One region of the Pseudomonas sp. H3_E07 genome, then DNA from elsewhere that is predicted to be linked to it. Evidence: riboswitches for the same ligand, from Rfam matches in the RefSeq annotation. Region 1 holds a riboswitch; each other region holds the start of a gene.

Region 1 (3,268 bases):
GGCCAGCATCAGCGCAAAACCGACCGCGACCACCAGATTACCGCCTGTGGTGGAGAGCACGCGCTGCCAGCCGTCTTCCGGCTCCCAGGCTTCGGCATCGTGGGTGTGGGCGGCAGCGCCTTCGGTGTGTTCGTGGGCCACTTCGGTGGCGGCCGGGGCCTTTTCAAAGGTTTCCGCCTGCAGAATCAGCGGGGCGACCCAGAAGCTTTGCAGCAAGGTCAGCAACAGGGCGGCCAGCAGGCCGGTGAAACCTGCAGTTTGCGCGATACGCTTGATCATGTCGGCAGGTCTCAGTGGCACGGGAACGCAGCGCTGTGGCGGGTATCGTGGGCAGCGTTGTGCACGGCCTCGATGTGCGAGAAACCGGCAAAGTACACCAGGCACGCACCAAGGATCGACGCGCCGATGGCGGCGGTCAGGCGTTGGCTCAGGGTGGCGGTGCTGCTGGCGGAGTGCGAGGTGCTGCTGACGATCGACATGGCGCGTCCCTTTCAGGTGTCTGGGTGAAACGAGCGCATGGAAACCCCGCGAGCCAGGCACGCAGGGTTTGAACAGCGCCCGCCCACCGCGGGTTTGTTATCTGAATTTTTCGGGCCGGTCTCCGGGCTTGCGAGGGGCAATGTGCCTAATAAGCATCGCCTTCCCATGCCGTCGAGGCACAGTGGATCTGACGCTTCACTCGCTTACCGTTGCGGGGGCAGCACCGGACTGGTCATATCGCTATGACGCACCGGTTTCCCGTTTCACCCTGTGAAGGGCACCCGAAACAAGATGTGTAGGAGAGCATGGGGGTGGGAGGGGAGTCAATTGGGGTGTGTACATATCCCTTGTTGCGATGATGGCTGAAATGGGTTCCGCTCCTACAGCGAACCGCCTTTGCTCTACACCACTCAAGCCGGCTGTCAGGCCGCTGTGCTTTTGCTTTTGATCTTGATCTTGATCCTAAGCGCCCCGTCAAACACGCTGGCCGGAATTCGACAGGGATTTGGGGGGTAAACCGGCAGGGATGCCGGTTTAGCCGCCCCGCGCCATGGATGGCGCGTGGCGGTGGCCCCCCAAATCCCTGTCGGATTACGGGCACACCGAGCGTGAGCGAGGTGCCGAGTGTTGGGGCAAGAGCCCTTTGGTTACTTTGGGGCTCTTTTCCAAAGTGACCCGCCGTAAGGGCGGAACCCATAGCAGCCATCACCGCAGAAACGGATATGTACACTAACCCAACCAATCCAACCCCATCATTGACCATCCCCCAAGCACTGCGTAGCCTTACACCCTTCGAGGTTCTTCGGCCCAGGCCGAAGCTAAGAAGGGAACGCGGTCCAAGCCGCGGCTGCCCCCGCAACTGTAAAGGGTTCAGCTGACTGCCACGCCACTGCCGACAAGGCGGGAAGGCGCAGCCAGCGCCGGTCGCAAGACCCGCAAGCCCCAAGCCAGGAGACCTGCCTCGCAACCGATTTTCTACTTCAACCGGGCGGGGTGATCCGGTGACGAAATCCGCTGCTGCGCGCCGTCGCAGGGCCTATCGTCCCGTATGCCCGCCCCCAAGGGCATCCGATGAAAACACTGGCCAAACTCCCCGTCACCATCGTCACCGGCTTCCTCGGCTCGGGCAAGACTACCTTGCTGCGCCACATGCTCGACAACGCCCAGGGCCGTCGCATCGCCGTGATCGTCAACGAATTCGGCGAACTGGGCATCGACGGTGAAATCCTCAAGCAGTGCTCCATCGGCTGCACCGAAGAAGAAGCCAACGGCCGCGTCTACGAGTTGGCCAATGGCTGCCTGTGCTGCACCGTGCAGGAAGAGTTCTTTCCAGTGATGCGCGAGTTGGTGGCCCGTCGCGGCGACCTCGACCATATCCTCATCGAAACCTCCGGCCTGGCCCTGCCAAAACCGTTGGTACAAGCCTTTCAGTGGCCGGAAATCCGCAGCGCCTGCACCGTCGACGCTGTGATCACCGTGGTCGACAGTCCGGCCGTGGCCGCCGGCACCTTCGCCGCTTTCCCGGACCAGGTGGATGCCCAGCGCAAGCTCGACCCGAACCTGGACCACGAGTCGCCGCTGCATGAGCTGTTCGCCGACCAACTGGCCAGCGCCGACCTGGTGATCCTCAACAAGAGCGACCTGATCAGCCCTGAAGACCTGGCCCGTGTGCGCCTGGAAGTCGCGGAAGAACTGCCGCCCGCGGTGAAGATCATTGAAGCCAGCAGCGGTCGTTTGCCGTTGGACGTGCTGATCGGCCTGGGTGCCGGCTCCGAAGAGCATATCGACGGTCGCCACAGTCATCACGACCATCACCATGACGGTGAAGACGATCATGACCATGATCACGACGCCTTCGACTCCATCTCCATCGACCTGCCGCAGGCCGATGAAGCGCTGCTGCTCGACGCCCTGACCCAGTTGGTGGTGCAACACGGCATCCTGCGCGTCAAAGGCTTCGCTGCGATTCCGAACAAGCCGATGCGCCTGCTGATCCAAGGGGTGGGTACGCGTTTCGACAAGCACTTCGACCGTGCCTGGGGCCCGGACGAAGCACGCATCACACGCTTGGTGCTGATCGGTCAGGACCTCGACGCGGCGGGCCTTGAAGCGCAACTGCGCGCAGCCCTCAGCGTTTAACCCATGCACCTGCTCAGGACCCAGCCCGGTGGTTTCGTCTCGGACGACAATATTGCCGACCTCGGACAAACCCCCGCTGATCTGGTGATCCTGTGCAGCGGCGATTCCAGCCTGGCGCTGCTGGCCGAAGCGGCCCAGCAGTTGCCGGACGATTACCCCAGCTTTCGCTTGGCCAACCCGATGCAGGTGCAGAACCATGCCTCGGTCGACCTGTATGTCGATGAGGTGCTGCGCCACGCCAAGGTCATCCTGATTTCCCTGCATGGTGGCATCGGTTATTGGCGTTACGGCATTGAGCGTCTGGTGGAATTGGCCGAGCGTGGCGTTCAACTGATTCTGGTGCCGGGGGATGATCGCCCGGACCCTGAGCTCAGCGGACTAAGTACCGTCGGCGCCGAAGAGCGTGATCGCCTCTGGCACTTCCTGCGCCAGGGCGGCCTGGGCAATGCCCTGGATTTCTATCGCTGCCTGGCCAGCACTTACCTGGGCCGTGATTACGCCTGGGCCGAGCCGCAAACCTTGCCGCGCACGGCGATTTATCACCCGCACCGTGCCAGCGCCCGGCTGAATGATTGGCAGGCCGACTGGAATGCCGAGTGGCCGGTGGCGGCGGTGTTGTTCTATCGCTCGCATTTGCAGGCAGCCAATA
Region 2 (3,268 bases), 1.6 Mb from region 1:
GCTGCCCCTCGCCACGCACCAGCGTGCCCGGCAGGCTGTCGGCGCCCTCGGCGCTGTAGATCGAGCGGCGTTTATCGGCCCCCATGGCCAGGGCCATATGCGCCGGCCCTTTGGCAGGCACGGCGACCATCCGTAGCGAGCGGAACGTTGTGTCCTTGGCGCGGGTGCGCAACGCGACCTCCCGTTGCGCTTTGTCCCCGTTGCGCGCGATCTGGTCGAGCATATAGGGCGGGATCAGGCAGAAAATCGGATTACGATTCGGCTGGCGAACACACATTGGCTGGCTCCATTTGGCAGGTAACAACGTCCGGGTCATCGATTCAGGATAGCCTCCAGGGGTTATCGCGTGTCATCAATTGTCATTAACCTATGTTGCAGTCGTGTTTATCCAAGGAGGACTGACCGATGCCCGCACGTAAAGCCAAAATCGACCTTTCATACCGCCCCAGGCTCGCTGACCTGCGCCCATTGATCGCACCGAGCCCCACATTGCTGGAGGCACGAGCCGCGACGCCCCGCGTCACCTCGGCCAACGACTTGAAGGACCGACGCGGCTACGCTGAGGACTTTCTCGGCAGCTTCGGGGTGCCCTGGCCTACGGTTGAAGAGACCTTGGCCGGCGATGTCCAGAAGCGCCTGGACTACACGCACTTCTCGATAACGATGTCACGCTCGAAGCGGCTCGCGCTGTATGTGGGCGTCAACATCGATGGCGGGCAGCATGTGGACATCATTCGCAGCAACGACACCTGGGCCTACGACGGACGCCTGCCCATTGATGCGCAGGTGGGCGAAGCACTGTATGCCAGCAACGGCCTGGATCGCGGCCACCTGGTGCGCCGACAAGACCCCAACTGGGGCGACGCGGCGCAAACCGCCAACTTCGACACCTTCCATTTCACCAACTGTTCACCGCAGATGAGCGGGTTCAACCAGAAAACCTGGCTGGAGCTCGAAGACTACATCCTCGACAACACCCAGCGCTGGAAAGCCCGAGCCACCGTGTTCACCGGCCCGGTGTTCGCCGACGACGACCGGGTGTACCGGGGCGTCCAGATCCCCAAGGCGTTCTGGAAAGTGGTCGCCTACCTCAGCGATGACGGCAAGCCTTCGGCCAGCGCCTACATGATCGACCAGAGCCGCGAGCTGGGCCAGCTCGACCTGGTGTTCGGCCAGCTCAGGACCTACCAGCGCAGCGTAATCCAGATAGAACGCCTCACCGGCCTGCGTTTTGCCAACCTGGCCGACTACGACGGCTTCAGCAACGAAGAACGCGCCACCGGCACGCGGATTGAAGCGCTGATACAGGGGCCTGAAGACATTCGTCTCTGACCGAGCGTGCCTCGGGCTATATCGCCCCGCCCTAATCAACTACCATACCGCGCCGGTTCCCAAACGGGACTAATAGGGAATCCGAAGCGCGGTACACCCTCGCCAATCGGAACTGCCCCCGCAACTGTAGGTGCTGAGCCTGCTCCCTGATGCCACTGGACCTTGTCCGGGAAGGCCGGAGCCTGGCGACGACGCATCAGTCAGGAGACCTGCCGGCCCAAGCTCAATTACCAACCGGCGGGGTGTCCGGGAAGGACATTCTTGCCTGTTTTTCTAGTGCAGCGCTTAAGGGTGTATTTCCGAATGGCACGTACGGTTCATTCGGAGATTGCCCCATGCTGCCACGCGTTACCGCCCTGCTCACCGGCCTGGGCTTCTGTGCCCTCGCCCAAGCCGCGCCCACCCACTACCCGCTGACCGTGGAAAACTGCGGCAGTCGCCTGACCTTCCAGCAAGCCCCCGCCCGCAGCGTGACCATCGGCCAGGCGGCCACAGAGATGCTCTACGCATTGGGCGTGGGGGACAAAGTGGTCGGCACCTCACTGTGGTTCAACAGCGTACTGCCGCAGTACAAGGTGCAGAACGACAGCATCGAGCGGCTAGCCAACAATGAGCCGAGCTTTGAAGCCGTGATCGCCAAGCGCCCGCAGCTGGTGGCCGCCGAGCTGGAGTGGGTGGTCGGGCCCCAGGGCGTGGTCGGCACCCGCGAGCAATTCCATGAACTGAAGATCCCCACTTACCTGCTGCCCTCCGACTGCGAAGGCAAGGACAACCTGGTAGGCGCCGACGGCACACGGCTGGAGCCGTTCCGTATCGAAACGATCTATAAAAGCATCGGCCAACTCGCCGAGATCTTCGACGTACAGGCGCGCGGCCAACAGTTGAACGACGACCTCAAGGTACGCTTGGCCAAATCTGTTGCCACCGTGCAAAGCAAAGGCCTCAAGCAAGCCAGTGCCTTGGTGTGGTTCTCCAGTTCCGAGATGGCCAGCGATCCTTACGTGGCCGGCCACAAGGGCATTCCAGAGTTCATGCTGGAAACCCTCGGTCTGCACAACGTGGTGCAATCCGTTGAAGAATGGCCCGCCGTCGGCTGGGAAACCCTCGCCAAGGCCAACCCGACCTTTCTGGTGATCGCACGCATGGACCGCCGCCGCTACCCCGCCGACGACCATGAAAAGAAACTGGCCTTCCTGCGCAGCGATCCCGTGACTCGCAACATGGACGCGGTGAAAAACAACCGCATCATCATCCTCGATGCCCTGGCGCTGCAGGCCAGCATCCGCACGTTCGACGGGCTTGAGCAACTGGCCACGGCCATCGACGGCTACGACCTGCCCAAATGACGCGCACCCTACTCGCCCTGGCCCTGCTATTAGCCGCCCTACTCGCGGGGGTGGCGATCGGCGAAACCGCCATCTCACCGCAAGTCGTGCTCCAGGTGCTCGCCAACAAACTGTGGGCGGCCAGCTACGTGCTTGACCCCATCGACGAAGGCGTGGTGTGGAACTACCGCCTCACCCGCGCCCTGGTCGCCGCTGCGTGTGGCGCCGGGCTGGCGACGTGCGGGGTGATCCTGCAATCGCTGTTGCGCAACCCACTGGCCGATCCCTACCTGCTGGGCATCAGTGCCGGCGCTTCGACTGGCGCGGTGCTGGTGGCGTTGATCGGCGTGGGCGGCGGGTTGATTTCGTTGTCGGCGGGCGCGTTTGTTGGCGCCATGGCGGCGTTTGCGTTGGTGATCCTGCTGGCGCGCGCCAGCGGTTCGGCCAGCGGCACCGGCCAGATCATTCTGGCGGGCATTGCCGGCTCGCAGTTGTTCAATGCGCTCACCGCCTTCCTGATCACCAAATCCGCCAGTTCCGAACAGGCGCGCGGCATCCTGTTCTGGCTGCTCGGCAACCTCAGTGGTGTGCGCTGGCCCTCGGTGTGGTTA
Region 3 (3,268 bases), 1.9 Mb from region 1:
ACTCGCCATGGCCCCGACGACAGTTACCGCTAGCAAGTAAACTTAAAGTGATACTTGAAGTTTGACGTGTAAGCGCTAGAATCCCTGGACATTGTTGTAATCCGTTCGCGCGAGCTTTGCTTGCGCGTTCTGGTTTTCAGCGTTCGGCAGCGAAAGCCGCATCCAGACCAGGATTGTTCTGCCCATGTCGACCTCGGCCCGCCTGATCCTCATTCTTTGCGCCGCGCTGCTCAGCGCCTGCGCAAGTCGTCCACCGCCGCCCGCTCCCGTAGCGGTGAAGCCCAAGCCGGTGTTCAACTATTCCAGCCAGAATTTCTCGCCTGCGGCCGAAGACGTCCTCTTCCGTGCCCTGGGCCTGGTCGGCACGCCTTATCGGTGGGGCGGCAACACACCGGACTCCGGGTTTGATTGCAGTGGCCTGATCGGTTTTGTCTTCCGCGACGCTGCCGGCATCTCCCTGCCGCGTACCACTCGCGAATTGATCGTGATGCGTGCGCAAGATGTCAGCGAGCAGAATCTGCAGACGGGCGACCTGTTGTTCTTTGCCACGGGCGGCGGTTCACAGGTCAGCCACGCCGGGATCTACGTCGGTGAAGGCCGTTTTGTGCATGCACCGCAAACCGGTGGTACGGTGAAGTTGGACACCTTGTCCAAGGCGTATTGGCAGAATGCCTACCTGAGCGCCAAGCGCGTGTTGCCAGGCAATCTGGCGCGTAATCCTTAGAAAGCAGCGGCAGGTTTCACGCGTGAAGCTGCAAGCGGTGCGATGCCTGCTTGCGGCGATCAGCTTGAAGCTTGCAGCTCGCCCCTCAAACTACTACCCTTCGCCGCTTGTTCCAGGTGCTCTGTGACCCATGGGTCGACGGAGTGAAACAGGGAAGCCGGTGAGTGAGCGCACTTGTACACAGTGACGCCGCGATCCCGGCGCTGCCCCCGCAACGGTAAATGAGTCAAGACGCTGCCTTTTGCCACTGTATCGCTCGCGATATGGGAAGGCGCAGCGTCGGTCTGCGCTTCTATAAGACGCGCGCCACTCATGAGCCCGGAGACCGGCCTGCAACATCCAACAGCATCACGGTGGGCGATGCTTGGCTGTCTGTTTTTTCTTTTTCCTGCCCGCCGTTTTTGTCCAGCCCCAACGGAGAGCTGCCATGACCGATTCCCCCGACCGCGACGAACGCCACCTGGCGCGCATGCTGCGCAAAAAAGCCGTGATCGATGAACGCATCGCCAACTCCCCGAACGAGTGCGGCCTGTTGCTAGTGCTGACCGGCAACGGCAAAGGCAAGAGCAGCTCCGCGTTCGGCATGCTGGCCCGAGCCATGGGGCACGGCATGCAGTGCGGTGTGGTGCAGTTCATCAAGGGGCGCAACAGTACCGGTGAGGAATTGTTCTTCCGCCGTTTCCCCGAGCAAGTGCGCTTTCATGTCATGGGCGAAGGCTTCACCTGGGAAACCCAGGACCGCCAGCGTGACATCGCCGCCGCAGAAGCCGCCTGGGCGGTTTCCCGCGAGTTGCTGCAGGACCCGTCTATCGGTCTTGTCGTACTCGACGAACTGAACATCGCTCTCAAGCACGGCTATCTCGACCTGGACCAGGTGCTCAGCGACCTGCAAGCCCGCCCGCCGATGCAACACGTGGTGGTCACCGGCCGCGGTGCCAAGCCTGAACTGATCGAAATGGGCGACACCGTCACCGAAATGGGCATGCTCAAACACGCATTCCAAGCCGGTATCAAGGCACAGAAGGGCGTCGAACTTTGAATCAGCCCCGTCATTGCCCGGCCGTCTTGATTGCCGCACCGGCGTCCGGCCAGGGCAAAACCACCGTCACCGCCGCGCTTGCCCGATTGCACCGCAACCTGGGGCGCAGGGTACGCGTGTTCAAATGCGGCCCGGACTTCCTCGATCCGATGATCCACGAACGCGCCAGCGGTGCGCCGGTGTATCAATTGGACATGTGGATGGTGGGCGAGCAGGAAAGTCGTCGCTTGCTATGGGAAGCGGCGGGGGAGGCGGACCTGATCCTGATCGAAGGCGTGATGGGCCTGTTCGACGGCACACCGTCCAGCGCCGACCTGGCGCGACACTTCGGCGTGCCTGTCTTGGGCGTGATTGACGGTACGGCGATGGCCCAGACCTTCGGCGCGTTGGCCCTGGGCCTGGCACGTTATCAGCCGGATCTGCCGTTTGCCGGAGTGCTGGCCAATCGCGTTGGCACCTTGCGTCACGCACAATTGCTCGAAGGCAGCCTCACCGAAGGCCTGCGCTGGTACGGCGCGTTATCCCGCGAGACCGGTATCGAACTGCCTAGCCGTCACTTAGGCCTGGTACAGGCGAGCGAACTGAACGACCTCGATGTGCGTCTCGATGCAGCCGCCCAAGCGCTGGGCAGCAGTTGCGAAGTGGCTTTGCCGCCGCCAGTGACCTTTGCCGCACCGGAAGTGATCGAAACCCCGCCATTGCTCAACGGTGTGCGCATCGCCGTGGCCCGCGACGAAGCCTTCGCGTTTACCTATGGCGCCAGCCTCGACCTGCTGCGGGCAATGGGCGCTGAACTGGAGTTTTTCTCGCCGATCCATGATCGCGAATTGCCTGATGTCGACAGCCTCTATCTGCCCGGTGGTTATCCGGAATTGCACCACCAGGCGCTGGCGGAAAACACCTCGATGCTTGACGCCATCCGCGCTCATCATGCCGCCGGCAAACCGCTGCTCGCCGAATGCGGCGGCATGCTCTACCTGCTGGACTCGCTGACCGATGTCGAGGGTGTTCGCGCCGAACTGGTGGGCCTGCTGCAAGGCGATGCGGTGATGCAGAAGAAACTCGCGGCCTTGGCGCTGCAAAATGTCGAATTGCCCGAAGGCACGCTGCGCGGCCATACCTATCACCACTCCCTGACCACCACCGAATGGCAGCCGATTGCCCGTGGCCTTAGCCCCAATGGCGGACGCGGTGCCGAGGCGGTTTATCGGCAGGGGCGGATGACGGCTTCCTACGTACACTTTTACTTCCCCTCGAATCCCCAGGCGGTGGCCGCATTGTTCGCGCCCGATCCTGTAGGCGCCGGCTTGCCGGCGATGAGGCCATGACCGACAACGCCTTCCCCGAGGCCGACCGCCAGGCGGTCTACCGCGCCATCGCTGAACGTCGCGACATGCGCCACTTCAGCGGCGGCACTGTCGCCCCGGAATTGCTCCATCGTCTGCTCCAGGCCGCGCACCAGGCACCCAGTGTCGGCCTGATGCAGCCCTGGCGTTTTATCCGCA

The links. Region 1 has a riboswitch for cobalamin ahead of cobW (cobalamin biosynthesis protein CobW). Riboswitches for the same ligand answer to the same signal wherever they lie in the genome.
Region 2: another riboswitch for cobalamin. It lies ahead of AB4O08_RS21825 (ABC transporter substrate-binding protein); the one in region 1 lies ahead of cobW (cobalamin biosynthesis protein CobW).
Region 3: another riboswitch for cobalamin. It lies ahead of cobO (cob(I)yrinic acid a,c-diamide adenosyltransferase); the one in region 1 lies ahead of cobW (cobalamin biosynthesis protein CobW).

The regions. Positions count from the first base shown of each region.
Region 1 covers NZ_CP162795.1:188,238-191,505, reverse strand. Annotated here, with positions in the region: gene AB4O08_RS00830 (CbtA family protein) at 1-279, opposite strand, end outside; gene AB4O08_RS00825 (CbtB domain-containing protein) at 291-479, opposite strand; cobalamin riboswitch at 576-780, opposite strand; cobalamin riboswitch at 1,259-1,458, shown strand; gene cobW (cobalamin biosynthesis protein CobW) at 1,552-2,619, shown strand; gene cobN (cobaltochelatase subunit CobN) at 2,623-3,268, shown strand, end outside.
Region 2 covers NZ_CP162795.1:4,752,676-4,755,943, reverse strand. Annotated here, with positions in the region: gene AB4O08_RS21835 (M4 family metallopeptidase) at 1-277, opposite strand, end outside; gene AB4O08_RS21830 (DNA/RNA non-specific endonuclease) at 406-1,332, shown strand; cobalamin riboswitch at 1,369-1,563, shown strand; gene AB4O08_RS21825 (ABC transporter substrate-binding protein) at 1,668-2,678, shown strand; gene AB4O08_RS21820 (FecCD family ABC transporter permease) at 2,675-3,268, shown strand, end outside.
Region 3 covers NZ_CP162795.1:4,465,906-4,469,173, forward strand. Annotated here, with positions in the region: gene AB4O08_RS20505 (C40 family peptidase) at 1-40, shown strand, start outside; gene AB4O08_RS20510 (C40 family peptidase) at 185-724, shown strand; cobalamin riboswitch at 822-1,072, shown strand; gene cobO (cob(I)yrinic acid a,c-diamide adenosyltransferase) at 1,152-1,763, shown strand; gene AB4O08_RS20520 (cobyrinate a,c-diamide synthase) at 1,760-3,091, shown strand; gene bluB (5,6-dimethylbenzimidazole synthase) at 3,088-3,268, shown strand, end outside.